One region of the Devosia salina genome, then DNA from elsewhere that is predicted to be linked to it. Evidence: riboswitches for the same ligand, from Rfam matches in the RefSeq annotation. Region 1 holds a riboswitch; each other region holds the start of a gene.
The links. A riboswitch is a leader RNA that binds a small molecule or an ion and turns the genes downstream of it on or off. The one in region 1 is predicted to bind FMN.
Positions count from the first base shown of each region.

Region 2: linked by a shared signal. The riboswitch ahead of ribD (bifunctional diaminohydroxyphosphoribosylaminopyrimidine deaminase/5-amino-6-(5-phosphoribosylamino)uracil reductase RibD) and the one ahead of K1X15_RS06275 (DMT family transporter) in region 1 are both predicted to bind FMN.
Region 3: linked by a shared signal. The riboswitch ahead of ribD (bifunctional diaminohydroxyphosphoribosylaminopyrimidine deaminase/5-amino-6-(5-phosphoribosylamino)uracil reductase RibD) and the one ahead of K1X15_RS06275 (DMT family transporter) in region 1 are both predicted to bind FMN.

Region 1 covers NZ_CP080590.1:1,315,266-1,324,920, forward strand. The annotation lists gene K1X15_RS06265 (bifunctional 5-dehydro-2-deoxygluconokinase/5-dehydro-2-deoxyphosphogluconate aldolase) at 1-1,603, opposite strand, end outside; gene K1X15_RS06270 (MurR/RpiR family transcriptional regulator) at 1,727-2,563, opposite strand; gene K1X15_RS06275 (DMT family transporter) at 2,675-3,646, opposite strand; FMN riboswitch at 3,746-3,890, opposite strand; gene K1X15_RS06280 (MFS transporter) at 4,049-5,467, shown strand; gene K1X15_RS06285 (aldo/keto reductase) at 5,511-7,517, opposite strand; gene K1X15_RS06290 (helix-turn-helix domain-containing protein) at 7,679-8,593, shown strand; gene K1X15_RS06295 (CHASE2 domain-containing protein) at 8,602-9,655, shown strand, end outside.
Region 2 covers NZ_CP080590.1:2,620,848-2,630,502, forward strand. The annotation lists gene ribB (3,4-dihydroxy-2-butanone-4-phosphate synthase) at 1-972, opposite strand, end outside; gene K1X15_RS12710 (riboflavin synthase) at 948-1,556, opposite strand; gene ribD (bifunctional diaminohydroxyphosphoribosylaminopyrimidine deaminase/5-amino-6-(5-phosphoribosylamino)uracil reductase RibD) at 1,537-2,634, opposite strand; FMN riboswitch at 2,676-2,825, opposite strand; gene K1X15_RS12720 (hybrid sensor histidine kinase/response regulator) at 2,962-5,253, opposite strand; gene K1X15_RS12725 (EAL domain-containing response regulator) at 5,291-6,499, opposite strand; gene K1X15_RS12730 (hypothetical protein) at 6,529-6,939, opposite strand; gene K1X15_RS12735 (hypothetical protein) at 6,976-7,686, opposite strand; gene K1X15_RS12740 (substrate-binding domain-containing protein) at 7,996-9,069, opposite strand; gene K1X15_RS12745 (ROK family protein) at 9,066-9,655, opposite strand, start outside.
Region 3 covers NZ_CP080590.1:2,775,597-2,785,251, forward strand. The annotation lists gene K1X15_RS13535 (putative bifunctional diguanylate cyclase/phosphodiesterase) at 1-2,115, shown strand, start outside; gene K1X15_RS13540 (IS5 family transposase) at 2,206-3,306, shown strand; gene K1X15_RS13545 (hypothetical protein) at 3,306-3,650, shown strand; gene K1X15_RS13550 (hypothetical protein) at 3,803-4,174, shown strand; gene K1X15_RS13555 (VUT family protein) at 4,351-4,929, shown strand; gene queF (preQ(1) synthase) at 4,926-5,387, shown strand; gene K1X15_RS13565 (hypothetical protein) at 5,494-5,772, opposite strand; FMN riboswitch at 5,966-6,115, shown strand; gene ribD (bifunctional diaminohydroxyphosphoribosylaminopyrimidine deaminase/5-amino-6-(5-phosphoribosylamino)uracil reductase RibD) at 6,157-7,254, shown strand; gene K1X15_RS13575 (riboflavin synthase) at 7,235-7,843, shown strand; gene ribB (3,4-dihydroxy-2-butanone-4-phosphate synthase) at 7,819-9,039, shown strand; gene ribH (6,7-dimethyl-8-ribityllumazine synthase) at 9,032-9,487, shown strand; gene K1X15_RS13590 (hypothetical protein) at 9,594-9,655, shown strand, end outside.

The DNA.
Region 1 (9,655 bases):
CGGCATCGTAAATCTCCGTCAGCGCGCGCGCCACCGTATCGTCACTCAATTTCCCATGCTTGCCGGCAATGATCTCGACCAGCAATTCCCGGCCGATCTTGCGCGCCGCATCGAAAGCCGAACGCAGTTTGGCGATCTGGACCTGCCGCAATTCCGCCGGGTCGTCCGGGTGAAAGAAGCACAGGACCTTGATGCAGTGATCCACCGGCCAGTCTACCAGGCGCGACCCGAGATCCTGCGTGAACTCGAACTGCAGGGGGCGCGATCCCGGCAGCTCGATCGGCTTGGCCACCCAGAAATCGGGCAGGGCGTTTGCAGCGTAAAGCGCGTCGCGCCCATATTTGTCGTCAAGCAGCATACCGAATCCGTCGCGCCCATTCGCGACCTGAGCAGCAGCACGGACAGCCAGAACCTTGAAATCGGGGATGCGCGCCAGCTTGCCGGCATCGCCGCCCGCCATGTCCTCAAGCTGGCTGCGATGGTCGATCGCCAGGGCCATGAGCTTGGGAATTTCGCGCCGCCGGGTGGTCGCCCAATGCACATGGTTGATCGCCTCGTCCTTGCGCAGCGCCCTCTCGGTGCTGCCGTGCTCGAGGAAGTACTGCAGTTCTGGCCAGGTCGGAATCTCGGGTGCACAGAGCAGCCGGCTCACCGCAAAGGCGCCACAGGCATTGGCCCAGGTAGCACTTGTCTGATGGCTCTCCCCGCGCAGCCAGCCGCGCAGGAAGCCGCTCATGAACGCGTCGCCGGCCCCCAATACGTTGTAAACCTCGATGGGAAAGCCCTTGCCGACGATGCCCTCTTCCAGATCGTCCGGGATTGGCCCCTCATAGACGATGCAGCCCATGGGCCCACGCTTCAGGACGATCACGGCGGAGGAGAGTGTCCGGATCGTCCTGAGCGCGGATCGGATATCGGCCGCGCCGGCCGCAATAAGCACTTCTTCCTCCGTGCCCACGATCAGGTCGCACTCGGGCAGGACGGTCTTGAGATGCTCGGATACGGCGTCCGAGGCGATATAGCGGCTGTCGCCAGCATCATGGCCCGCCAGTCCCCAGAGATTGGGGCGGTAGTCGATGTCGAAAATGACCTTGCTGCCATTGGCGCGGGCGATGCGCATCGCCTTGCGTTGCGCCCGGTCGCTGTTCGGTTTGGCGAAATGCGTGCCGGTCACCAGCACGGCCCGGGCCGACTTGATGAACGACTCATGAATGTCGTCCTCGTTCAGCGCCGCGTCCGCACAATTGTCGCGATAGAAGATCAGCGGGAAGGACTTGTCATTCTCGACAGCCAGCAGCACGAGCGCGGTCAAGCGTTCGGGGTCGGTTACAATTCCGGCGGTCTCCACGCCTTCGCGAACCAGCTGCTCGCGGATGAATCGCCCCATCTGCTCGTCGCCCACACGCGTGATCAAAGCCGACTTGAGGCCCAGTCGTGCCGTGCCGACGGCGATGTTGGTGGGGCAGCCGCCGACCGACTTGGCGAAGCTGCCAACGTCCTCGAGGCGCGTCCCGATTTGCTGGCCGTAGAGGTCCACGGAGGCGCGACCAATCGTGATCACGTCCAGCTTGTTGTCTTTGGTGTTTTCATAGCCTGGGGCCAAAGCCTGCTCCTCCTCCGGGCTGCGAACTGTCACGGAGAATGAAACACAGGTTCTGATTTCATTCAATATGGAATGTTCGTTCCAAACGAGAATCCGCAGCATTTGATCCGGGCGTCACCGCGCCTAGATCTGCCGGCGGCGCTCCGCAACGCAGACGGTAAGCGCTGTGGCCAAAGCCAGGCTGGCGGAAAGGGAGCGGAAGCCCGCGTGATCCGCCTCGATCAGTTCGAACCACTCGGTGGCACAGGCCGCCAGCGGCGACAGGGCGGAATCGGTGAGCGCGACAACGGGAACCCCCCGCTCTGAAAGGCTCTGCGCCTGCACCACGCTCTCCGCTGCATAGGGCGAGAAGCTGACCGCGATGGCCGCGTCAACGGGTGATGCCAGGGTGAGGATGTCGTCATCATTGCCGATGGCCGAACTGACCACCTGGCAACTCACCTTGAGCTTGCCAAAGGCATAAGCCATTGAGCTGATGATGGGAAAGCTGCGACGTCGGGCAATGAGGTAGATGGTGTCGGCCTTTGCCAAGAGGGCAACGGCTCTTTCGAACTGATCCGCATCGATGGTGGCGGTCAGCGCCTCCAGACTCTGATGGGCCGCCGCGATGAAACCCTTGAGGATGGTGCTGCTTTCCGCCTCTTCGGCCCCGCTTTCCTCGATCTGCCGGAGCCGGTCTTCGTAGGATGAGTTCCGCCCCTTGAGCCGGGCTCGAAACAGATGCTGCAGGCCGGAGAAGCCATCGAAACCGAAGTTCTGAGCAAACCGCACCAGCGTGGACGGCTGCACCTGCGCCGCCTGCGCTATGCTGGCCGTGGTGCCGAAGGCGATTTCGTCCGGATGCTCCAGCGCATAGGCGCCGACCTGCATGAGCCGCTTGGGCAGTGTGGTTCGCTGCGCCATGATTGCGGCACGAAGGGCTTCGAAATCCTCTGGGGCAACAATAGGCGGCGCGGACATGGCGGCTTCCCGTGGAATGGACGTTCCATATCTGGAATGAATCGCGCCTCACGGCAAGAAAAAGGGCAGAACGGAACCCGTCCTGCCCTTGAACTGCGATGCTGGAACCTGTCAGGCGGGCTGCAGGCGGCTCGGTGCGCCACGGTTCTCCACCCAGTAGATGAAGGCTGACGCAGCCACGATCAGCGCCGCACCGACCCAGAACCACTGCGATGGCACCTGGCCCAGGGCAATCCAGCCCACCAGGCCACTCAGTGGCACCTTGAGGTCGCCAAAGGGCTGCAGATAGGTCGCGTCCGCAACCTTATAGGCGAAGGCCAGCAGATATTGCGCGACAGCCGTCAGGGCGCCGAGCAGCAACAACAGCCAGAGGCCGGTGCCATCGGGCAGTGCAAACGGGAAACCCGGCGCCATACCCATGGGCAGGATGCCAGAAAGGGCATTGGCCACGAGGAGAATGGCAAGATGATTGGGCGTCATCAGGACCAGCAGCGAGATGGTCATGGTTTCAGGGCTCTCGCCTTTGCGGGCCAGATACTTGGTCAGCACATCGGTGCCGGCCCAGAGCGCAGCGGCAGTGATCGGGATCAGCGCCTGCCAGCCAAGGCTTTCAGTTCCGACGCCCGAGACGATGATGGCTCCCACAAAGCCGATAATGGAGGCAGCAAGGCGTGCCGAGGACACCCTCTCACCCAGGAACAGGGCGGAGCCAAGAATGATGAAGAGCGGGCCGGTGGCCAGAAGGGTCACCATCTGCCAGATCGGCACGCCAGAGGCGAAGCCATAGACGAAGACATGGACGCCGAGGGCCGAGACGAAGGCCCGGATCTCGTGGGCGACCGGGCGCCTGGTCCGCAGGTTTGAGAGGCCGATCCTGAGGATCAGGGGCAGCGCCAGGATAGAGGCGATCACGTACTGCCAGAAGGCCATACCTGTCGAACTCATGCCAAAGCCGCCCCATTCGGCGGGCGTCGGCAGAACCGACTGGAGAACATTGGTGCCTGCAAACACGATGCTGGCCACCACCATGAAGGCGGCGCCCGACGTTGCGGCGCTGTTGGAAGTCGAGGAAATCTGGCTCATCTGTCGTCCTTTCCGTAACCAGTTTCCTCAGGGTTACGGGAGGCGACATGCCGAAAATGGCGCAGCCAAATAGCCACGCGCGCCGGCAAAGGCGCTTTGTCCCGTTCTCTTTCATCCGGACTGTGACCGTCGGCTCCGGATTTACACCGGATCTGCTGACCTCCCGATGGTCGGGAGCGCTCGCGGGCTTGGCATGTCTGCCTTTACCGCCGGTGGGGAATTTCACCCCGCCCTGAGAACAATGCAGGCAAGCCTGCAGGGGCTTAGATAGGCCAGTTGGCCGGGTCTGACAAGCACGCACAGGGGTGATACCGGTTCTGCCCAAAATTTGAGCGAAATCGGATTGCATTCCGCCCCGGCTCTAATTAAACAAGTGGTATCTTGTTTAATAAGGCACCCGTCATGTCTGAAACCGTGGAAGGCCGCTGGGCCGAAATTTTCGGCCCCCGCTATCTGGCTGTCACAACCATTCTTGCCCTGGGCGTGTCCCTGTTCGCATTCAATGCGTTCTTCACTTCGGCGGCTCTGCCCTCGGCCGTACAGGAGCTGGGCGGCATCGAGGTCATTTCCTGGGCGACCACGCTCTATCTGGTCTTTGCCATTGTCGGTGGCGCGGCCGCAGCCCTGTTCAAGCGTCGGCTGGGATCGCGTGGCTCGCTGCTGGGCCTGGCGGGGGTGTTCCTAGTGGGCACGCTGATCGCCGCGACCGCCGGAGACATGTCGCAGGTGCTGGTGGGCCGGGCGATACAGGGGTTCGGCGAGGGCGTTGTTGCCGCGCTCTGTTTTGCGCTCATCCCTGAGCTGTTCCCCAGCCGACTGGTGCCCAAGGTGTTCGGAATGCAGGCCATGGTCTGGGCCATTGCGGCCTTTGGCGGCCCGGCCGGGGCAGGGGCGCTTACGGAGCTGATTTCCTGGCGCGCTGCCTTTCTCGTCAATGTCCCGCTGGTGCTGATCTTCGGCACCATGGTGCTCCTTGTCGTGCCGCAGGGTGAAAGGGTGACCCAGAGCAGCGGCTTCCCGGGCTTGCGGCTGGTGACGATCGGCGGCGGGACCATGCTGGTGGCGTTGGCCGCCATCGCACCGCCAATGCAGGCGGGACTGCTGCTCGCCGTCGCGGCCGTTGCCCTCATCATGGCGGTGTGGCTCGACCGGCGGAGCATCGAGCGACTGATGCCGCCTGATGCCTTTTCCCTGCGTTCAGCGGTGGGGTCCGGGCTTTGGATGTTCCTGCTCATGCCGATCGCCGGCGCGGCCACGGGTGTCTATCTGGTGCTGCTGTTGCAGCAATTGTGGGGATACGGCCCGACCCAGGCGGCAATCATCGGGGCGGTGATGGCCATCGGCTGGAGCCTGTCTTCCGTGACGGTTGCCAATGTGCGCAGGCGGTCCACCCGACGTATCCTCATCCGCCTTGGGCCTGTGCTGCTTGCGCTGGGGCTGGTTGGCGTATTTGCCGGGCTCCAGCTGACCCAGCCGGTCATTCTGATTGTTGCACAGCTGGCCATTGGCATGGGCTTCGGCATTTCCAATGGCTACACCATGCTCACCATCATGGAGGCCAGCAGCGATGCTGAGCGTGACCGCACCTCGGCACTGCTTCCCACGACCCAGTCGGCAGGCAATGCCCTCGGCGCCGCCCTGGCCGGTGTCGCTGCCAACGCGGCCGGCTATGCCCAGGCCACCGACAACGCGGCGATCCTGCTCGCCATCGTGCCGCTTTTCGTTGTCGCGGTGGTGTTTGCGGGGCTGGCATTCCTCGCCGCGCTCCGCATGGTGCATCTGGCAAAAAGTACGCCGATTGCGGCCTTTGCCAGCGAATAGAAACTGAAAGGCCCCGGATCGCTCCGGGGCCTTCTCATTTCGATCAGCCTTGTTCCAGCCAGCGCACCTGTTCCGGCGTCAGCTTGATCTCGAAGGCCTTGAGGCTGTCTTCCAGCTCCACCAGCCGGCGCGGGCCGATCAGCGGCACGCTGGGGAAGGGCTGGGCCAGCACATAGGCCAGGGCGATGTGGATCGGCGAGTGGCCGAGCTGCTTGCCCAGTTCGATCGCGCGGTCGCGTCGCCCAAAATTCTGGTCATTGTACCAGCAGCGCACCAGTTCCTCATTGTCGCGCTTGTCCCGACCGGCAAGGTCGGTGAAGAAGCCGCGCGCCTGGCTCGACCAGGAGAAGTTCGTTACCTGCCGGTCGACCAGCCACTGTTTGAAATCCGGTGTCGCCGCGGTTACGCATCCGGCCCAGATCGGGTCGAGCATTTCGGCCAGCGCAAAGTTGTTGGAGAGCGCCTGCGGCTTGGTCTTTCCCGTCCTTTCGGCATAGGCGATCGCTTCGTCCATGCGTTCCTTGGTCCAGTTCGACCCGCCGAACGGCCCGCGAATACGGCCCGCCTTCACCTCTGCATCCATGGCATCGACGAACTCGCCCACCGGCACGTCGGTGTTGTCGCGATGCATGAAATAGATGTCGACATAATCAGTCTGGAGACGGTCCAGAGACTGGGTCAACTGCTTGCCGATGACATCGGGATAGACCAGCGGGGAATGGGCGCCCTTGCCGATCACCACGGCCTGTTCGCGCACGCCGCTTCTCTTCTGCCACATGCCGAAGAGCTTTTCGGTATAGCCGCCGCCATAGATGAAGGCGGTGTCGAAGATATTGCCGCCGCGCTCCCAGAAGGCATCGAGCAGGATGGCGCCGGACGAGAAGGTCTTGAAGTCCTCAAAGCCGAGCGCGACCGCCGATGCCTGCTTGGCAAGGCCGGGAATGGAGCGCTTGGGAATGATGCCGGTATTGGGACCCAAAATGCGATTGTCCAGGGTCCGGGTCCGCACCTGCGGCGTTTCGATCGAGAATTCCACGCCCGCATCGGCGCGCCATTTGTCGAGCACGCGCAGATTGCCCAGCGTATCGCCCCAGCTCATGCCGGGGGCGTCGAATTCCTGCTTGCCCGCAAGGATCGCCTGCGACGCCGCCTCGGCCTCGAAGGCATAGACATGGGCGGTTTCGTTGACGCTGATCGTCTCGGTCTTCCCGCCCTTGATGATGTCGATGCGCCCGAGACCCTGGTCGCGATTGCCGCCGGCGAACCAGAAGTCCGGCACCTCGATCCGGCCTTCCGACCCGTGGATACGCAGGACATTGTCGAGGTTGGCCATCACGGCGCAACTGACCTGCGCCACGATGCCGTTCTCGAAGGTTAGCGTGGCCGCGGCCCAGTCGTCGGTGCCCTCGGCATTGAGATTGGCCGTACCCGCGACCTTGACCGGATCGGCATAGTCCTTGCCCACGGACACACCGGCGATCAGCCGCGCCATCGAGACGGGATAGCAGCCGACGTCCATGATGCCGCCGCCGGCCAGCGCCGACGCGAACAGCCGATGCTCCGGCTGGAACGTGCCCATCGAGAAGCCGAAGCTCGACTGGATCATCCGCACTTCACCGATCGTGCCGGAGCGGAGCAATTCGACGATCTTGGCCGTCTGCGGATGCAGGCGGTACATGAAGGCTTCGCCGGCAAAGGTGCCCGCCTTGCGATGGGCATGGAACACCGCATCGGCCTCATGCGCGCTGAGCGCCAGGGGCTTTTCCACCAGCACATGCTTGCCCGCTTCGGCGGCCTTGATGGCCCATTCGGCATGGCCCGGATGCGGCACCGCGATATAGACCGCGTCGATGTCCTTGTCGGCGAGCAGGGCCTCATAGCCATGCACGATGCGCGCTTCGGGGAATGTGTCCTGAAGGCCCGGCCGATCTGGATTGCGGGTGGCGATGGCGGACAGCACGCCATGCTGGCTGCCATTGAGCCCACCGCGGAATGCCTTGGCGATGCTGCCCGGGCCGATAATGCCCCAGCGAATCTTGGTGTCGGTCATATCTGGTTTCCTCAGGAAGGTGCGGATCGTTGTCCGGATGGCTGAGCCAGCCGCCTGAGAGGCATGCTTTTCAATTGCTCTTGAGCCGTGCGATTTCTAAGTTAGCGCGACCCAAGGAGCCATACCCCGATTTCGGGTATGCAGATCGGGCGGAAAGTAAGATGGATACGCGCCCCTATTACGAGCCTCGGGCCAATGGCGTCGAACGCGTCCCCACGGCGCTGCAGATGTTTCTGACCTCGCCGCGCCTGATGCGAGCAGATCACTGGCATGCGCAGGTGGAGGTGAACTACATCGTTCGCGGCTGGGCGCATTACCATATGGCTGGCCACCAAGCCCGGTTCGCAGCCGGTGACTTTGCACTGTTCTGGGGCGGGCAGCCGCACCGTCTCGACGACGCCTCCGACGATCTCATCTATGCGGGCGGTCATCTGCCGCTGGTGCATTTCTTCCGGCTGCGCCTGCCGGCCGATGTCCAAGCGCGGTTGATGCAGGGGGCAACGCTGGTCTCCGGCGCCACCGACGCAGCCGACCCGGTCAATTTCGAGCGCTGGCTGGACTACACAAGATCGGGCGACCCGATGAAGGCCAGCCTGGCGGTCGATGAGCTGCTGTTGCGGATCGAGCGCCTGCGCTTCTCGCCCTATCGCCTGCTGCCTGAGACGCAGCCCATCGCCGATGCCGGGGGACTGGATCCGCATATCTCGCCCATCGTCGTGCGCATCTGCGACTTCATAGCCGACAATTTCCGCGAGGAGATCGACTCCGTCGACATTGCGGTGGCCGCCGATATCCACCCCAAATACGCCATGACCGTCTTCAAGAAATGCACGGGCATGACCCTCAACGACTATATCAACCTCATGCGCCTGTCCTATGCGCAGGCCCTGTTGATGAAGGAAGAGGCGAGCGTTCTGGCGGTGGCGATGGACAGCGGCTTTGGATCGCTCAGCGCCTTCAACAAGTCGTTCCGCAAGATTGCGGGCATGTCGCCCAGCGACTTCCGTCGCGAGGTGCGCAGTCGCCCAGAGGTGGCCCCGGCCCCGTCAATGGCGGTCGATGGCCGCTACAACTGAGGCATTGCATGGGTAGGCGGGGTTGGCTGGCATTGCTGTTTGGCCTCGCTGTCATCGCCGGGCTGACCCTGGTGCGCGCCGCCGACCCCTATGCCCTGGCAGTGGCGCGGGAGACCACGTTCGACGTCTTCCAGCAATTGCGGCCGCGTGAGGTGCCGCAGGAGCTGCCCATCCGGATCATCGACATCGACGAGCCCTCCCTGGCCGAACTGGGGCAGTGGCCCTGGCCGCGCAGCACCATGGCCATTATCGCGGAGCGCCTGACCGAGCTTGGCGCCGCCACGATCGCTTTCGATCTTTTGTTCAGCGAGCCTGACCGGCTCTCGCCGTCCTCCGTGGCGGGGGGCGGAGAGGACTATGACGCGCGCTTTGCCGCGGCGCTGGCCAGGGGCCCCACGGTACTGAGCCTGGCCCAGAGCAGCCGGGCCGCCGCCACGAACCTCGCGCCGAAATCGGGACTGGCCATGACAGGCTCGGACCCGCTGGGCATGCTGCCGGAACTGGGAGGCGCGGCCGAGCCTCTGCCTGCGCTCACCGAAGCGGCCCAGGGGCTCGGCGTGGCCAGCCTCGACCGCAATGGCGCCGGCGTCGCAAGACGCCTGCCCATGCTCTGGCGCAGCGGAAACTCCGTGCTGCCGACCTTGTCCGCCGAAGCCCTGCGTGTTGCCCTGGGTGTGTCGACCCTGGTGGTCATCGGGGACAGCGCCGACGCCGGCACGGTGGAGCAATTGCGTATCGGCGATGTCTCGGTGCCCACCGGGCCGAGCGGCGACATCTGGCTCTACTACCGGCATTTGCCACCGGACATCTACGTCTCCGCCCGCGACCTGCTCTCGGATGACTATCAGGACCTGGCCCCGCTGGTGTCCGGCCAGATCGTGCTGGTGGGCGCCTCTGCCAGTGGCCTGCTCGATATCAGGGCCAGCGCGCTGGGCGTCGCGGTGCCCGGCGTCTCCATCCACGCCCAGGCGCTCGAACAGATGCTGACCGGCACCTATCTGGTTCGGGCCGACTGGGTCGGAGGGCTGGAAATGGCGATCTTCGCGCTGGCCGGACTGCTCA
Region 2 (9,655 bases), 1.3 Mb from region 1:
ACCCAGAGCCGTGTTGGCCTCCACCGTGTCGTGGCCCTGGTCCTGCAGGGCATAGGCGCGGATCTTGTTGGCAAGGCCGATGCCACGCCCTTCCTGCCCGCGTAGATAAATGAGGGCGCCGCCATCACCAGCGGCGATCTGGCGCAGGGCCTCTTGCAATTGCGGTCCGCAATCGCATCTGAGCGAACCCAGTGCATCACCGGTCAGGCACTCCGAATGCAAACGAACCAGCGGCGTGCGCCCCAGGGGGTTGCGGATCAGTGCCAGATGCTCGGTGCCGTCCAACCGGCTGCGGAAGGCGCACACCTCCAACGGGACGGGGGAGTGTGCCGTCGGTAATTCGGACCGCGCCACCTCGTCCACCCAGGTCTCGTTGGCGAGGCGATGGGCAATGATGTCCCTTATGGTGAGGATGGGAAGATTGTGCTCCCGGGCAAAGACCTCGAGATCGGGCCGCCGCGCCATCTGCCCGTCGTCCCGCATGATTTCGCAGATCACGCCGGCGGGCCGCAGTCCGGCCAGTCGCATGAGGTCGATCGCCCCTTCGGTATGGCCATCGCGCGCCAACACGCCATTGTCGGCGGCCCGCAGGGGAAAAACATGCCCCGGCGAGGCGATATCGGCGGGCCGCACTTCGGGATCGGCGGCAACCGCAACCGTTCTGGCCCGGTCATGCGCCGAAATGCCCGTGGTGATCCCCTCGACGGCCTCGATGGACACGGTGAAGGCGGTGGAACGGCGGGCCCGGTTGTCGGCCACCATCTGGGGCAGGCCCAGCCGGTCGACCTGTTCGCCGGTGAGCGCCAGGCAGATCAGGCCACGGCCATGCCGAGCCATGAAGTTGATCGCTTCAGGGGTGGCGAATTCGGCGGCAATGACCAGATCGCCTTCATTTTCGCGATCTTCGTCATCGACCAGGATCACCATGCCGCCATTGCGCAATTGGGTCAGGGCTTGAGATAGGGCAGGCATAGGCGCTCCACGTACTTGGCCATCACGTCGACCTCGACATTGAGATCGTTGCCAATGGCGAGGGTGTTGAGATTGGTGTGCTCCCAGGTGTGGGGGATGATGGTCACCAGCACGGCAACGCCCCCGTCCCGCTGGTCTAGGTCATTGATGGTGAGGCTGATGCCATTGAGGGCGATGGAGCCTTTTTCGACGCAATAGCGTCCAAGGGCGTCGGGCAGCACAAAGACATGCTTGTAGGCGCCATCGGCCTCGACCCGCTCCACCAGTCGCGCCAGTCCGTCGACATGACCCTGCACCAGATGTCCGGAAAGCCGCGTGTCGAGCGTTACCGCACGTTCCAGATTGGCGTATTGGCCGACGGCCAGGCCACCCAGATTGGTGCGCGCCAGCGTTTCGGGGCTGATGAAGAAACGGGCGCGGCCGGCGCCATCGAATTGGGTGACCGTCAGGCACACGCCATTGACTGCAATGCTCTCGCCCAGCGACAAGTCCGGCCAGCCGCTCTCAAGTTCGATCTCCAGCGAGCCGCCATTGGGCGCGGCCAGAGAGACGCGTGCGCGTTTTTCAATGATGCCCGAGAACATCTTTTTCCTTTCCGTGTGAATAAGCTTGGGAAGCCGGGTTGTGCCGAACGGTTACCCGGTCGGTCCCGTCGGGATTGGCGGCCTGTTCGATCAGGACATGCTCGTCCCAGAGGCCGCTTGTGAGCAGACGCGCGGTCAGAGTCGGACCAGCTTCGACCAGCACTTCCATGCCGCCCGCCATGCCAATCGCTTCCAAGGCGTGGTGCACGTCATCGGCCAGGTGCAGGGCAAAGCCGCGCTCTCGGGCAGCATCCAGATAGGTCTCGGTGACCCGCCGGCGCCGGTCCAGAATGGCCAACATGCGTTGCTTTTCCGGATGGTCTGGCACCCGCCGCACGGTAAAGAGAGGGTTGTCGGCCAGCACTGTCCCCGAGCCTGTCAGGACGGCATCGGCCCGGCGCCGCAGACGATGGGCCAGGTCCAGCGAGGAAGAGCTTGTAAAGGTCTTGCGCCCGGCGGCCGGTACCATGCTTCCCGATGCGGAAATGGCCTGCTTGATGGTGATGAAAGGCAGTCCGGTCCGGACGCGTTTTGCGAATGGCGCGAGCAGCCGGTTGGCTTCTCCAAGCAGCACAGCGGCTTCGGGGTGGTGCAGATCGGACAAGAAGTGCACATCGAGTCCCGCTGCGCGCAGGCGTTCGGCGCCTCCGCCCGCGACCTTGGGATTGGGGTCACGGCAGGCAATCCAGACGTGACGGGCCCCCGTGCTCAAGATGGCCTCAGCGCAGGGTGGCGTGCGGCCGTGGTGGTTGCAGGGTTCGAGCGTTACCACGACGCTGTCGATATTGTCTGCAAGGCCTGCGGAACGGGCCTGGGCGATGGCCTCGGCCTCGGCATGGAGCAGACCCGCCCGCCGATGTGCGCCGCTGGCCAACTCCTGTCCCAGAGCGTCGAGCAAGATGCAGCCGACCGGCGGATTGGGGGCCGTCGCACCCTCATGGGCCCGCGCCAGATCCAAGGCACGCGCAAAGGCGCTCAGGATCGGCTGCGGCGGAAGATATGGATGGGGATAAACTGCGCTTTCGTCCATGCCCGTCCCGTCGTCACCAAAGACGCGTTCCAGGGCAAATGACGACAAGCACGCGCTGTCCGGTGAACGGAAAGCGCGCGTCGACGATCATCGGTTCTCTTCCATCCGGACTATACCGTCGGCCCCGGAATTACACCGGGTCTGCTGACCCCACCCCGAAGGATGGGCGCTCGCGGGCTGATGTGCGCAAAGACACAATTACCGCCGGTGGGGAATTTCACCCCGCCCTGAGAACACTCATCCGCATTGAATAGGGAGCGTGGGCCGCAAGATCAAGTGGGCACAAAGGCGTAACCGGCACGAGTGTCGATGCGGACCTCCGAGCGCACACGCGCAAGATCGGGATCAGCATCGCCGTAACACCAGATTCTTGCTCTACTGCAAGATTTTGCGCAGGCTGGCAGCCAGGTGGTCGCGACTGTAGGGCTTGCTGAGCAGATCGATGCCCGGATCAAGGCGCCCATCTGTTTCGACGGCGTTCTCGGCATAGCCGGACGTGAACAGGACCTTGAGGTCTGGTCGCAAGACCCGCGCTCTTTTCGCAAGGTCGACGCCATTCATGCCACCGGGCATGACGATATCGGTGAACAGCAGCGTGACGTCGGGATTGGCCGCGAGTAGTTCCATGGCCGGGGTCGCGGCGGTCGCCTCCAGGACGCGGTAGCCCAGCCCTCCAAGCAGGCCGCAGACGTGACGGCGGACCAGGGCGTCATCCTCGACAACCAGGATCAGTTCGTTGCCCCCTTCGGGCACTTGACGCGCTGGATTTTCCGGGCATTTGCCCACGCTTTGATTGGCCCTAGAAAAATACAGACTGACCGAGGTTCCGTGGCCCACATCGGAGCGAAGGCGGAGGTGACCGCCCGATTGCTTGACGAAGCCATAGACCATGCTCAAACCGAGGCCCGATCCCTTGCCAACATCCTTTGTGGTGAAAAAGGGCTCAAAGACTTTGGACAGCAGTTCCGGTTCTATTCCGTGGCCGGTGTCAGATACCGCCAGAACCACATACTGTCCGGGCGCGACATCGGCTGCTATCGCCTGACTGGTGTCGAACGTCGTGTTGGCCATGCTAATCGTCAGGCGCCCACCATCGCTCATGGCGTCGCGGGCGTTGATGGCCAGATTGAGAACGGCGCTTTCCAGCAGAGCCGGGTCGATTTCGACGGGCCACAGTCCTTCTGGCTGGTCGACCTCGACATCAATGTGCTCGCCCAATGTCCGAACCAGCATGGTATGCATGCCGGCAATGAGGCTGCCCAAATCAAGCAGCTGCGGCTGCAGGGGCTGCTTGCGGCCAAAGGCCAGCAGGCGACTTGTCAGGTCCGCTCCCCTTTGGGCGGCCGTGGAAATCATTTCGGCGAGGTGACGCGACTCCTGCCCGCTCTCAAGCGCCTCGCATAGCAGCTCGGCACTGCCCGCGATGACGGTGAGGAGGTTGTTGAAGTCATGCGCGACACCGCCTGTGAGCTGGCCCATGGCTTCGAGTTTTTGCGCCTGCCGCAAGCGGCCCTCGAGCTCACGCTGGGCTGACACATCGAGCATGCTGCCCACCATCCGTACCGCCTTGCCGCTTTCGTCGCGGATGACCGAGCCGCGGTCGATGATGCTGAGCGCGTGCCCGTCGCTATGCAGGAAGCGGTACTCACTGACCCAGGTTTTCTCTGTGCCGTTGATAACCGCATGAATGCTCTCGATCACCCGGTCGGCGTCTTCGGGATGGATGCGGTTCATCCAAGACCCGGGACCTGGCTCCACCTCGTCAGGGTCATAGCCGAACAGCGTCTTGAAGTTCTCATTCCACCACAGGGTGTTGCCGACCAGGTCCCAGTCCCAGATCACATCATTGGTGGCCTGCGCCACAAGCAGAAACCGCTCGTTGCTGATCCGGACGTGTTCTTCGGCCCGCTTGCGCCGCGATATGTCGCGGAAATAGACGGCGAGCCCCTCTGGCGTCGGGTAGGCGTCGACATCGAACCAGGCTTCCAGCGGTGGGTAATATTCCTGGAACCGGACTGCCAGGCCATTCTGAACCGCTTCTCGATAGCAGGTATCGAACTGGCTCCCGATCGCCTGGGGGAATTCGCCCCAGATGTTGCACCCTTCTAACTCTCCCCGTCGGCGCCCCAGCAAAGCCTCGGCCTGGGGATTGAGGAAGGAAAACCGCCATTCCCGATCGAGCAGGAAAAAGGCATCGCTGATGTTTTCGAGCGTCTGGCGCAGCCGACGGGCTAGGGCATCGGCTTCGTTGTGCATGGAGACGAGGTGGGTAATGTCCTGGAAGGCGCCCTCGACGGCAACGATGGTGCCTGTGTCGTCGCGAACGGCCTGACCGATGGCACGGACCCAGATACGATTGTCTTTGGCTGTCACCAGTTGCTGAATGTCGTCGAAGGACCGGCCGTTTTCTGCACAAAGGGCGAACGTTCTGCTGATCATCGGCCGCTGTTCGGGGGGATAATAGTTCAGCGCCTGCTCGAACGTGGGCGAGAAGCCCTGAGCCTCTTCATGGATATCGACTGTTTCCGGGCTCCAGTGGACCCTCATCGAATTGAGATCGACGCGCCAGGCGCCAAGACGGGCCATGCATCCGGCGATGCGCCGGAGGCGTTCGGCCTCGGGCCGTTCCGGGAGCGGTATCGGATCGCCGCCAGTATCGCGGTTCATGGGTGGGAAAGGATCGGGATCGTGCATGGTCCAGCGCTCAGGCGGTGTCGGACCAGGCCACGGCGCGGGCTGCCTGCATCGGGCGGCCGATGAAATAGCCCTGGGCGGCGTAGCACCCCATCTCGCGCAGGCGCATATAGGTGTCGAGGTCCTCCACGCCCTCCGCGACCGTAATCATCCCCAGGCCATTGCTCATGCCGATAATGGCCGCGATGATGGCCTGCGCCTCGCAGGAATGGCACAACTCAGCGACGAAGCTGCGGTCGATCTTGATTTCGGAGAAGGGCATACGGGCCAATTGGACGAGGGACGAATAGCCGACACCGAAGTCGTCGATGGACAGTTTCATGCCCATCAGTCGCGCCCGAGTCAGCACGTCCAGGGCACCAGAATAGGGGTCGATCGCGCCGCTTTCGGTGACTTCGAGGACAACGCGTTCCGGCGCGACCCCGTAACGCGAACAGGCATCGGCAATGGTCCGCACGGACTGGTCATCCTTCAGGCACTGCGCGGGAATGTTAATGGCTATCGTATGGGGCAGGGCGGCAAAATTGCCCCCGAGCCAGGCCAGCGAACGATCCGCCATGACTTCGGTGAGCCTGGCCGCCTGGCCGCTCTGCTCTGCCAGGGGAACGAATGTATCGGGGCCGCAAATGTGTGTGTCGCCGCGGGTCCAGCGCGCCAGCGCTTCGTAGCCGATTAACCCGCCGTCGCTGCACCTGACCTTAGGCTGGAAAACCGGGCCGATCTCGCCTTCCGCCATGGCGCGCGCCAGATCGTGGCTGGTCGGCGTTGCATTGGGGGACGTTGCGACAAGTTTGAGCCGTGGTGTGACTTCGACCGTCTCGAGCAGCGTGGCAAGAGCGCTGCGGCTGAATGGCTTGGACAGGGCGCCCGCGATCGGCAGCCGATGTTGTCTTGCGGAACGTTGAGCGGCGTCCAGCACCCGGCTATCGACGCCGCTGACAATGATCAGGGTCGCCTGGCACTCCATTTTTGCCAGCCGCTGGATGACCTCGACACCGTCGACGCCGGGCATGACCAGATCAAGCAGAATGTGGCTGGGCTCCCATTCGGAAACATGGGTGAAGAATTCATCAGCCGTCCGACAATAGGCACTTTCGGCACCGAGGGAGGCCGCCATCAGCCGCACGGTTTCGCCGACAAGCGGATCATCGTCGAGGATCAGCAAACGCAGGTGGGAGCCCGAAGCCTGCTCTTGGGGCTCGGAGGGCAGGTCAGTCATGCTTTCTCCACGAGGGATGTTCATTTGGGTCATCCCGAAACGCGTTTTGGAAATGTCAGAGGGTGCAGGCGTGATGGCGCGCGCGGCGTATCCTGCGAGAGATGGATTGCCGTGCCGCTGACATAGGTGAAGCCGCTTTCAACCGCGGCCAGCGCCAGGCCGATCGTATTGGCGGCATGCGCCATGGTGCGGGGGTTATTGCTCTTGGCAAATTCCATGAACGAAGGCGCAACGGCCAAGTGGGTCGGGTCGCGCAATTGCTCCATGGAGAGGTTGCATGACAGGCCCCAAAGCGGCGTCGGATCGAGTGTCGCAAGGTATCCGGCATTACCAGCAACCTGCAGCGTGAGACCGGGACGCATCGCGCCTACGGTGAAGAGCAGGTCGTTCAGTTGGTCGATATCGGGTCGTGACGGCACGCCGGTAACTTCGAGCTTCACAAAGGGCGAATAGACCTCCGGCACGCTGGCCAGCAGCTAAAGATATTCACGCCGGGTGGAGGTGCGGGCCAGTGTTTGATAACCCACCGGCACAAGCACAGCCGCAACGTTGCTTGCCCGGCCATAGCGGTGCAGCATTTCCAGTGCGCGTGTCAGCGCCAGGCAGTCCATGTCGGCAAGCGTGGCGACCATCTGGTCCGGATCGGCAATGGCCTGGAACTGAGACAGGGTGGTGCAGCCCAGGGAGAGGTCGAGGACGCAGCGATTGAGGTTGACGATCGCCCGCTCGGGATCCCATACCGGGGCGAAGAGCAACTGGAAGTCCTTCAGCAGCAGGCGGCGGTAATTGAGGATCGCCCGGTCCGCTTCCATCCGCATACGGCGCAGGGTCAGCACCAACCGATCGGCAAGGCTCCCGGTATCCCCGGCGAGGTTCTTGAGCTCGATTTCCGCGACATACTGCTTGACGGTCACGCTTGAGGAAAACTCAGGCAGCTCGGCAAAGATCTCCTGCTTGATCTCGCGCGATATCTGCTTGGCGCGCTCGACGGCCGCCTCCCGATTGAGCTTGGCAAAGCAGATTGAGAATTCGGTCTCGCTCAGCACCTGCAGGACGTCGCTGTCGGAGATGCGCCGCCTGATACCCTGCTCCGCCAGCTCGCTGGCACGCGCCGCCAGACCGACCCATCGCTCCCCAAGGGCCCCTTTGATCTCGTCGAGCCCCACAAGTTCGAAGCTGCCTGCCATGAGCGACTGCGACGAGGGGCCCTGCCGGCCGATCATATCTGCAAGCGGGTCATCGTGCGACGAACGAACCGGCCGCTGGGGTTGGCCAGAGGCCCATGCACGAGCATCGGTGGGAATCGCACGTGCAGGCTTGGCTAGGGATTGGGGCGGCTCAGCCTCTTTCCGAAGAGCGTCTTTATTATGCTGAACACGGTCATAAGGGAAGGACTCGACGCACGCCTTGCCCGTCAACCTGCTCAGAATTGATTAAGGAACCTATGTATCCTGCGCCCAGAATGCAGCGTTTGCCATCGGCGCCAGCCTGCATGGCTAGTCCTCCCCAACGGCGTCCTGCGCCGCGGTGGCGGCTCGAACGCTGTCGATGATCGCCTTGGGCGCCGGCAGGTGCCAGATGACCTGATACGCCTCGATAACATCGGACGGCGTAACTTCGCGGCCGGCCAGCGCCACCCAGGGTGGAACCGGTAGGCCCAGCAGGGCGGCCAGCGTTACCCGCGCCGCGGCGCTGCCCTGGTCATGGGGTAGCTGCGCGCCCACCCCCTTGATCATGCCGTGACGGGCCATGTCGAGGGCAACGTCATTGCCCAGGTCGACCGTGGTGATTGGAAGGTCGATGCCGTGCTGCGCCAGCACCCGAACCGCCTTCATTGCGGGAACATCCCAGACCGCAAAGATGCCCGAAAGCCCGGGGGTCTTTTCGACCATGGTCAGGGCCGCCGGGCCAGCGCCATCCAGGTCGGCAAACCGCTCCCGGACGAGGGTGACGTCCGGCCGGTTGGTGCCCATCCACTTGCGGAAGGCGATCTCGCGTTCGTGGGTGGCGAAGAAGTCGATGCCATAGCCGAGAATGCCGGCGGCCCCGCCTTGCGGAATGTGCGCCGACAGCATCGCGGCGCAGCTCTGCCCCAAGCCAAAATTGTCGGTGGAGACGACGCTGGCATAGTCGGTGCCCGGGAGCAGGCCGGTCGGGGCGTTGTCGAGTAGAACCAGCTTGCGTCCGCTCTGCGTCAGGGCTCGATGCGCCTCCGCCACGCGCGCATTGCCAATGGGAATGGAGATGACCGCATCCACCGGTTCGCGGGCCAGCCGTTCGAGGGCTGCTACCTGCAGGTTGACGTCGAAATTGCAGTCGACCACTTCCACCAGCGCGGCCGAATAGAGACCCAGTGTCGCGGCAATGCCCGCCAGTTCCTGCTTGGACCAGTCGCTGGTGGTCGTGTGCAGAATGACCGCGACTGAAAACCGCCGGGCCCGGACCTCGGCGGCATTGGTCTCGGTGAGCTGGAGCTGGTCGGCGGGTACGGCGCGCTCCCCATGGGGGCCGAGGCCGGCAATCGTCATGGCGGTATCCCCTGGCGTCTGGCCCGGTATCTTTATGTTCATGGCGCAACGCGCCCTGCTGGTGGTGCGGCCTTCGCTTCTACCGATGCCATCATGCGCTCCAGGCGCTTCTGGAATTCGGGATGACGCAGGGGCGAGCCCAGTCCAATCCATCCCTGCAAGGTGGCAGGTGCAAACAATTCCTCCACCACCACCTGGGCCGCGCCGACCAGGCCGGAGGAGGCTCCCATCTGCGAGCGAACGATCTGCAGGTCGCGTGACACCATGGGGTGAGATTGACGATACACGGCTTCGCGAATGCCGGCGAGGAGGCTATCGCCCCCCGACTCCGCAACGACACCACCGATGACGATCAGCGATGGATTGACTAGGTTGGTCAGCGGTGCGAGCGCTTCACCCACCAGGCGGCCGCACCTTCCCAGCAGCTCGACGCAGAACAGGTCGCCCAGTTGCGCCGCATGCCCGATATCGACGACGGAGAGTTCGCCCTGCCGGGCCAGTGTCTGTGTCAGGTAGGGGCTCCGCCCGTCCTCGGCGGCGGCCATGCCTTCACGGGCGATGGCGTCTGCACCGGCCACCGCTTCGAGCAGTTCGTCGCCAACCCTGCTATGCCCGATCATGCCTGCCG
Region 3 (9,655 bases), 1.5 Mb from region 1:
CTGGGTTGGTGGGCAGCCAATCGCATCGACGACGGAGCCCTCCAACGGCAAATCCGATCCATTAACAGGGGACTGACCGAGCTTGAAGTCCGCGTTCCATTCGAGCAAGACACCTCCGCCGTGTGGAACGAGGCCGTTGTGAATCTTCGCGCCGGAAATCAAGATTGGATCGCCGACAACCTGGCCGAGTGGGTCAGCAGCTATTTCGGTCACGACCGCGTCCACCTCCTTGATCCCAGAAACGAACCGATGCGATCGGTAAGCTTGGGGGAACTTCGGCCGATTGGGGTCTATGACGCCGACCGTGCGGTGGTCGAGCCGATGGTCATGCGCCTAAGAGCAGAAATGGCGATGGTCTCTGCAGGCCAAAGCGATTCAACGGACGCGATAGTTGGACTTGGTTCGGTTGAGCGGGCTCGACTGGCTGATGGAGAAGTCGGCATTGTCAGCATTCGACCGGTCGTTCCTGACGACAGCGAGGAACTGGCTCAACGGCCGGGTGAAGAGTTCCTACATGTCTCCGTCAAGCTGATCGACGCGTCCGTCAGCGCTGCCATTGCAGAGCAATACGGCATTGCGGACTTAAATTTTGCATCACAACGCGCTCAGGAGGCCGGACGCGCCCACACACCGGTTCTAGCCAGCGATGGCGAGACCTTGGGCTATTTCAGCTGGGAGCCCTTCCGCCCTGCGACACAACTCATGCGGGAAACGGCTCCGGTCCTCGGCGCAACCCTGATCATCGTGCTCTTTATGTTCGCACTGCTGCTGCGTCATCTGGACAAAACATCAGCAAGGTTGAGACTGAGCGAGGCCGAGGCAAACTATCTGGCATTCCATGATCAACTTGCCCGTATCCCCAACCGCTTTCTGTTCGAAGACCGGCTCAACCGTGCAATCGCAAACCGGAAGCGGTCAGGCGCTCGTCTGGCACTGCTATCTATTGATCTGGACAGGTTCAAGTATGTGAACGACACGCTCGGGCACCCGGTCGGGGACGAACTGATCCGGCAGGTCGGATCTCGGCTGACCGACCTGGTCAGTGAGGTTGATACGGTTGCGCGGATTGGCGGCGACGAGTTTGCGGTACTGCAGGTCGCGGTCGAGAAAAGCGATGACGCCGTTGGCCTCGGTCAGCGGATCGTCGACGAAATGGAACGCCCTTTCGATCTCCTGGATCATGAAGTGCGGACCGGATGCAGTGTCGGCATCGCTTACTCTGAGGATGTCAATCAGGATCCCGATGACCTGATCAGGCAGGCTGATATCGCTCTTTATGAGGCCAAGGCGAACGGTCGGGGACGCTTACAGGTTTTTGCCGGTGAGCTAGACAATGCCGTTCGCGACCGCCGCGCCCTGGAACAGGACCTGCGTGAAGCGCTCAATGGTGGTACCGGTCTCACGCTCGCCTACCAACCCATTTATGACACCGTGACTGGGAGTATCCTAGGCGCGGAGGCTTTGGTCCGCTGGGAACACACATCAAGGGGAAGACTTTCGCCAGACAAGTTTATCGGGCTTGCCGAGGAAAGAGGGCTCATCAATCAGCTTGGATTGTGGGTTTTGCGCACTGCGGGCACCTATGCCCTGACCTCCGATATACCCTGGGTGGCGGTCAATGTCTCTCCGGTCCAATTTCGAGACGACCGCTTTGCGCAACACGTTTTCGCAATGCTGGAGGAGATAGGCCTGCCGCCCCAAAGGCTCGAGATCGAAATAACCGAAGGACTGCTGCTCCAGAATTCTCCTGGCATTCAGCAGACGCTTCGCACGCTTCGGGCCGGAGGTATTCGGATTGCCCTAGATGATTTCGGAACCGGTTACTCCTCGATCAGCTACTTGCGCACCTATGGGGTGGATAAGCTCAAGATCGACCAGTCCTTCGTCGCCCAACTGGGACGCGACACGGAGGTGGACAGCATTGTTCGCGCGATCATTGATCTGGCAAAGGCGATGAACATGACTGTGACGGCCGAAGGTGTCGAGACCGTGGGACAACGCGGTTTGTTGGAGAAACTGGGATGCGGCCAGTTGCAAGGCTATCTGCTCTCTAGACCCATGCCGGCCGAAGCCCTGACAGATTTGCTGCGCGATGCAACGCGTCAGTCGGCCTGACCCATCAGCTCTAGCAGGCTGTTGAAGAAGTCTCTCGTCTGATCGCTTGTTGCGTGATTCAATGGTCTCGGCTGATTTGGGGAGGCGGGATTGCGGGGATCGGACGAGAGAACTGGTGCCTTGTTCAGCTATGTGGATCTGGAGACGCGGGTGCGGAAGGATCACCCGCTGCGCACGATCCGCCGGCTGGTGAACGAGGCGCTGTCGGCGCTAGAAGGTGAGTTTTCTTCGCTGTATTCGGGTCTGGGGCGGCCCTCGATCGCGCCCGAGAAGCTGCTGCGGGCTATGCTGCTGCAGGCATTCTACTCGATCCGTTCGGAGCGCCAGTTGATGGAACGGCTGGAGTTTGACCTGCTGTTCCGCTGGTTCGTGGGCCTGGGGATCGACGATGTTGTCTGGGACCATTCGAGTTTCTCGAAGAATCGCGACCGACTGCTCGAGGGCGATATCGCGGCGAAGTTCCTGGCAGCGGTTCTGGCGCAGCCCCCGGTCAAGAAGCTGCTATCCACGGAACACTTCTCGGTCGACGGCACGCTGATCGAGGTGTGGGCGTCGATGAAGAGTGTCCGGCCCAAGAGCCCGGAGGACAATGCGGATGAGCCGCCCACGAGCGGTGGCGGGCGCAATCCGGATGCGAGCTTTCATGGCCAGAAGCGGTCGAACGCCACGCACGCCTCGAGCACCGATCCACAAGCCCGGCTGTACAAGAAGGGTGCGGGCAAGGAGGCCAAGCTCTGCTTCATGGGACACGGGTTGATGGAGAACCGCCACGGGCTTTTGGTCGATGCCTGCCTGACGCGGGCGGACGGCCATGCCGAACGAGTGGCGGCGCTGCACATGATCGAACCCCATGCCGATCGGCCGCGGGCCATCACGCTTGGCGCCGACAAGGGCTATGACGCCGAGGACTTCGTCAACGAGCTGCGCTCGATGCAGGTGACGCCGCATGTGGCTCGGAACATCAGCGGCCGCCGCTCCGCGATCGATGGACGCACGGCGCGCCATTCCGGCTACGCCGTGAGCCTGCGCATCCGCAAGCGGATCGAAGAAGCCTTCGGCTGGATCAAGACCGTGGCCGGCCAGCGCAAGACCAGGTTCAAGGGGCTCGAACGGGTTGGCTGGGCCTTCACCTTCGCTGCCGCCGCCTACAATCTGGTGCGGCTGCCAAAGCTGATTGCGGAGACCGGCTGATGGCAAAGGTGCCCGCCTTCGCGAAGGCCTTCGCCGGCCGCTGGCGCATCGTCGAGATGGATGTCTGGGACAACGACGTCCTCGATCTCGTCGAACAAGCGCACCTCACTTTTGAGGGCGCGGCCGGCGGCGAAATCGCCTTCGGCGCGCTCAAGGGCTTCCTCGACGTTCGCTATGGCGCCCGCGACGGCGCAGCCTGCGCCGAGTTCTCATGGCAGGGCTACGACGACAACGACCCAGCCTGCGGCCGCGGATGGGTCATCATCGGCACGGCGGGCCGCCTGGTTGGCCACTTCTTCATCCACAACGCCGATCACTCAGGCTTCGTCTGCGAACCCGACTGACTTCTTCAACAGCCTGCTAGACACCCTTTATCCCCAAGGCAGGCCTATTGGCCTACCGCTGTCCAAACCGAATGCAATTTTCTCTATATCGGCACGTTTGATTTAGCTGTTGCCGGTATCTGTCGAACGAACACGATCTGGAGTTGTTTCATATGATCCGCCTTCCCACTGTACTGCTTGCTATCAGCTTCCTGTCCGCACCTGTCTTTGCACAGGAAGAGCTGATCACTGACGAATGCGCGCCGACCACGCTGTTTCAAGCCTTTGGCCTTGAAGACGTAGAGGGCTGCGAACCCGACGGAAGCCTTGGCGACGAAGTCGCTGACGAAGAGGACACGGTTAGCGCCAACCCGGTGGCGACCGCTGCCAAACTGCCGGGCAACAATCGAGAAGCTGCACTGGCGCACGCGAACGACAAAAGCAACGGCGCAGTCGAGGCTGCTCACGAACGGCGCAACGACAATGAGGACCGCGGCAATTCCGGCAGTGAAAATGCTGGCGGAAAAGGGGGCGTGCGTCCCTAAGTCCGATAAGATATAGGATCAGCGAGCGTTGCATCGCTCCTTTTCCGAAGTTTTCCAGTTGGTCAGCGAGCTCCGGTGCCAGGTGGTACACCGGGGCTCGGCCCTTGCGAAGAACCGCCAATTCCCGCAATGAAAGCTCCGCTCAGGTCTGTGTTGCCTGAAAGCAGGAGAAAACCATGTCAAATACGCCTGACCTTCGTTGGAAGGTCGAGGGCATAGCCCTTATTGCTGCCTTCACCCTGACAGTGCCGCTGGCCAACTGGATGATTGGCAATGTTGGAACCGTCTGCGTTCCGGATGGCCCTTGTCTTGTGCCAGTGGCGCCCGGCCTCTTGGCGCCCAGCGGTGTGCTGGTGGCCGGCCTTGCATTTGTCCTCCGGGATTTTGTGCAACAGCGTCTTGGCGCAATCTGGGCCATCGCCGCCATCATCGCTGGTGCAGCCATCTCAGCCACGATAGCGCCGCCCGCCCTGGTGATTGCGTCGACCGCAGCATTTCTGGTGTCCGAACTGGCAGACATGGCGGTATTCACGCCCTTGCGGCGTCGCGGCTTGCTTCTCGCCGTGTTCACCTCGAGCATCGTCGGGCTCTTTGTGGATACGCTGATCTTTCTGCAACTGGCATTTGGCAGCACAGACTTGATGTGGGGTCAGGTTGTGGGCAAAGGCTGGATGGTGGTACTTGCGTTGCCGCTGCTTCATCTGTTGCAGACACGCCGCACGTCGGCGGCTCCCATTGAGGGAGCACAGGCATGAGCGAGCAGCATCTTGGCCTGAGCCAGCTTGGGCGCGACATTCCGGCACCCACTGACCCCACGACGGCCGTTTTGGAACGCGTGCCCAATCCTCACGAGGATACCGATTATCTGACCCGTTTCACCGCGCCTGAATTCACGTCAATTTGCCCGGTCACAGGTCAACCGGATTTTGCCCACCTGGTCATTGACTACGTTCCGGACAGGTGGCTGGTAGAGTCAAAATCCCTCAAGCTCTATTTGACGGCTTTCCGCAATCACGGGGCCTTCCATGAAGATTGCACAGTCGGGATCGGGCGTCGTTTGGTGGGCCTGCTCGAGCCGCGCTGGCTCAGAATTGCCGGCTACTGGTATCCGCGCGGCGGCATCCCGATTGACGTCTTCTGGCAGACCGGGACTCCGCCGAGCCATCTCTGGCTACCAGACACTGGCGTCCCCAGCTATCGCGGCCGTGGCTAGGTTCAGTTTGTTCGTGCGCCAACCAATGCGAGCGTGCAACTGAACTCGAGAATTGACTCGCAGGGCAGTCTCGCAACTTGAGGCTGCCCTGCGAGGTTTGGCAATATTACCAGACCCCACCGTCGTCCGCCGGCTCCTCAACCGGTTGTTCGATGGGCTCCGACACGGACCCACCGCCGGCATTGCCCACCTTGCGATCATTTCCCTGGTTTCCGTCAAAGCCGGAAATGCCGCTGTCATTGGTGTGGCTCTGGCCCGGACCTGCCATGTCAATCAAATCGACAGGAGCAGGCACGTCGCCAGAACCAATGGCCAATGCGGGGCTGGCGATCGCAATCGCCGCGACGACCGACAGCGCGGAAGACAGAAGAAGAGACTTTTTCATAAACACCCTCATAGGATTTCGGCTCAACAGGGCCGGTCTCGCAGTGTCTGGTCAGACTCACGTACGGTTCCTATTCGAACTGAATTGCTATTGAGATAACTTGCATGCACATGCCCGGGATAAGGGCACGTTGATGTGCCTTCTTGATCTGTTGCCGCCCTTGCTCTAAGTCAAATTGAAGCAGGTTACCTGCAAGTGTTCTCAGGGCGGGGTGGAATTCCCCACCGGCGGTAATTGTGTCTTTGCACACATCAGCCCGCGAGCGCCCATCCTTCGGGATGGGGTCAGCAGACCCGGTGTAATTCCGGGGCCGACGGTATAGTCCGGATGGAAGAGAACCGATGATTGTCGACGCGCGCTTTCCGTTCACCGGACAGCGCGTGCTTGTCGTCATTTGCCCTGGAACGCGTCTTTGGTGACGACGGGACGGGCATGGACGAAAGCGCAGTTTACCCCAATCCAGACTTTCCGCCGCAGCCGATCCTGCGCGCCTTTGCGCGTGCCTTGGATCTGGCGCGGGCCCATGAAGGCGCAACCGCGCCAAATCCGCCGGTCGGTTGCGTGCTGCTTGACGCCAATGGGCGGGAACTGGCTACCGGCGCACATCGGCGGGCAGGCATGCCTCATGCCGAGGCTGACGCCATCAACAAGGCTCGCGCCGCCGGGCTTGCCGATAAAATCGACAGTGTCGTGGTGACGCTCGAACCCTGCAATCACCACGGTCGCACGCCACCCTGCGCTGAGGCCATTCTGAGCACCGGCGCACGCCAGGTCTGGATTGCCTGCCGTGACCCGAATCCCAAGGTCACGGGCGGAGGCGCCGAACGCCTGCGCGCAGCGGGGCTCGATGTGCACTTCTTGTCCGGTCTGCACCACCCCGAAGCCGCTGTGCTGTTTGGAGAAGCCAACCGGCTGCTCGCGCCATTCGCAAAACGCGTCCGGACCGGACTGCCTTTCATCACCATCAAGCAGGCCATTTCCGCGTCGGGAAGCATGGTACCGGCTGCCGGGCGCAAGACCTTTACCAGCGCTGCATCGCTGGACCTGGCCCATCGTCTGCGGCGCCGGGCCGATGCCATCCTGACCGGCTCGGGGACAGTGCTGGCCGACAACCCTCTCTTTACCGTGCGGCGGGTGCCAGACCATCCGGAAAAGCAACGCATGCTGGCCATTCTGGACCGGCGCCGGCGGATCACCGAGACCTATCTGGATGCTGCCCGAGAGCGCGGCTTTGCCCTGCACCTGGCCGATGACGTGCACCACGCCTTGGAAGCGATTGGCATGGCGGGCGGCATGGAAGTGCTGGTCGAAGCTGGTCCGACCCTGACCGCGCATCTGCTCACAAGCGGCCTCTGGGACGAGCATGTCCTGATCGAACAGGCCGCCAATCCCGACGGGACCGACCGGGTAACCGTTCGGCACAACCCGGCTTCCCAAGCTTATTCACACGGAAAGGAAAAAGATGTTCTCGGGCATCATTGAAAAACGCGCACGCGTCTCTCTGGCCGCGCCCAATGGCGGCTCGCTGGAGATCGAACTTGAGAGCGGCTGGCCGGACTTGTCGCTGGGCGAGAGTATTGCAGTCAATGGCGTGTGCCTGACGGTCACCCAATTCGATGGCGCCGGCCGCGCCCGTTTCTTCATCAGCCCCGAAACGCTGGCGCGCACCAATCTGGGTGGCCTGGCCGTCGGACAATACGCCAATCTGGAACGTGCGGTAACGCTCGACACGCGGCTTTCCGGACATCTGGTGCAGGGTCATGTCGACGGACTGGCGCGACTGGTGGAGCGTGTCGAGGCCGATGGCGCCTACAAGCACGTCTTTGTGCTGCCCGACGCCCTTGGACGCTATTGCGTCGAAAAAGGCTCCATCGCCCTTAACGGCATCAGCCTCACCATCAACGGTCTCGAACGGCGGGACGGGGGCGTTGCCGTGCTGGTGACCATCATCCCACACACCTGGGACCACACCAATCTCAACACGCTCGCCATTGGCGACGATCTCAATGTCGAGGTCGACGTCATGGCCAAATATGTGGAGCGCCTATGTCTGCCCTATCTCAAGCCCTGACCCAATTGCGCAATGGCGGCATGGTGATCCTGGTCGATGACGAAGATCGCGAAAATGAAGGCGATCTGGTCATTGCCGCCGAATTCGCCACCCCTGAAGCAATCAACTTCATGGCCCGGTTCGGCCGCGGCCTGATCTGCCTAGCGCTCACCGGCGAACAGGTCGACCGGCTTGGCCTGCCCCCGATGGTGGCCAACAACCGGGCCCGCCGCTCGACCGCCTTTACCGTTTCCATCGAGGCCGTCGAGGGGATTACCACGGGCATTTCGGCGCATGACCGGTCCCGGACAATTCAGATTGCGACCGACCCCGGTGTCAGACCCGCCGATATTGCCTCGCCGGGCCATGTCTTTCCGCTGCGGGCCGCCGACAATGGCGTATTGGCGCGCGATGGCCATACCGAAGGGGCGATCGACCTGATGCGGCTGGCCGGACTGCGGCCCGCCGGGGTGATCTGCGAGGTTATGCGGGACGACGGACAAATGGCGCGACGGCCCGATCTCGAGGTCTTTGCCCGGGAACACAAGCTGCCCATCCTCACCATAAGGGACATCATCGCCCATCGCCTCGCCAACGAGACTCTGGTGGATGAAGTGGCGCGCTCCGAATTGCCCACCGAACACTCCCCGGTTCCCCTGGAGGTCCGCGCTTTCCGCAGCCGGTTGGACGGCACCGAGCATCTGGCGCTGATCCGCAATCCTGTGGGGCGCACGCCGCTGGTTCGTTTGCATTCGGAGTGCCTGACCGGTGATGCACTGGGTTCGCTCAGATGCGATTGCGGACCGCAATTGCAGGAGGCCCTGCGCCAGATCGCCACTGGTGATGGCGGCGCCCTCATTTATCTGCGCGGGCAGGAAGGGCGTGGCATCGGCCTTGCCAACAAGATCCGCGCCTATGCCCTGCAGGACCAGGGGCACGACACGGTGGAAGCCAATGAGGCCCTTGGGTTTGCGCCCGATGCCCGCGACTATGGCATGGCCGGGCAGATCCTGCGCGCGCTCGGCATCGAACGCCTGCGGCTCCTGTCGAACAATCCGGACAAGGCCTTGTCGCTCGAACAGTTCGGCATCGATGTCGCCGAGCGCGTGCCGCTCGAAATTCCGGCCAATCCCTACAACTGGCGCTATCTCGCGACCAAGCGGGACAAGTTCGGCCACACCTTCACCCATCAGGAACATGAGAACCAGAATGTCTGAAAGCACATATCGCCTTGCCCTTGTCGTCAGCCAGTTCAATCCCGAGGTCACCCACGGCCTGCGCGACGGAGCACTGGCCTATCTCGCCGAAAACGGCGTTTCGATTGCACCGGACCACGTCTATTCGGCGCCTGGCGCCTTCGAAATTCCACTCATCGCCAAGCGCCTGGCGCAATCAGGCTTCGACGGCGTGATTTGCCTCGGCTGCGTCATCAAGGGCGATACGGCCCATTTCGAATATATCAGCGAGGCGGCCGCCCACGGATTGATGCAGGCTGGCCTGGAAACCGGCAAGCCTATTACTTTCGGCATTTTGACCACCTATACGGACGAACAGGCCATCCTGCGCAGCCGCAAGGACGAGCACAACAAAGGCCGGGAAGCAGCCGCTGCCTGTCTGGAGGCGCTGGCCGTGCTGCGGGCAATTGATGGTGCCGTCGGGGCGTGATGCGATGCTGTAGGGTTGCCGCTTAAAGCTGTAATTTGGCTGATCGGAGAGTGGGATTTTTAATTTCTTCCGTAGATTCTAAATTGGTCTGGAAGGAGAATACCTCATGCGCATAGCCACCAAGTTCGCCACCGCGGCCCTCGTCCTGTCGTTGAGCGGGCCTGTTCT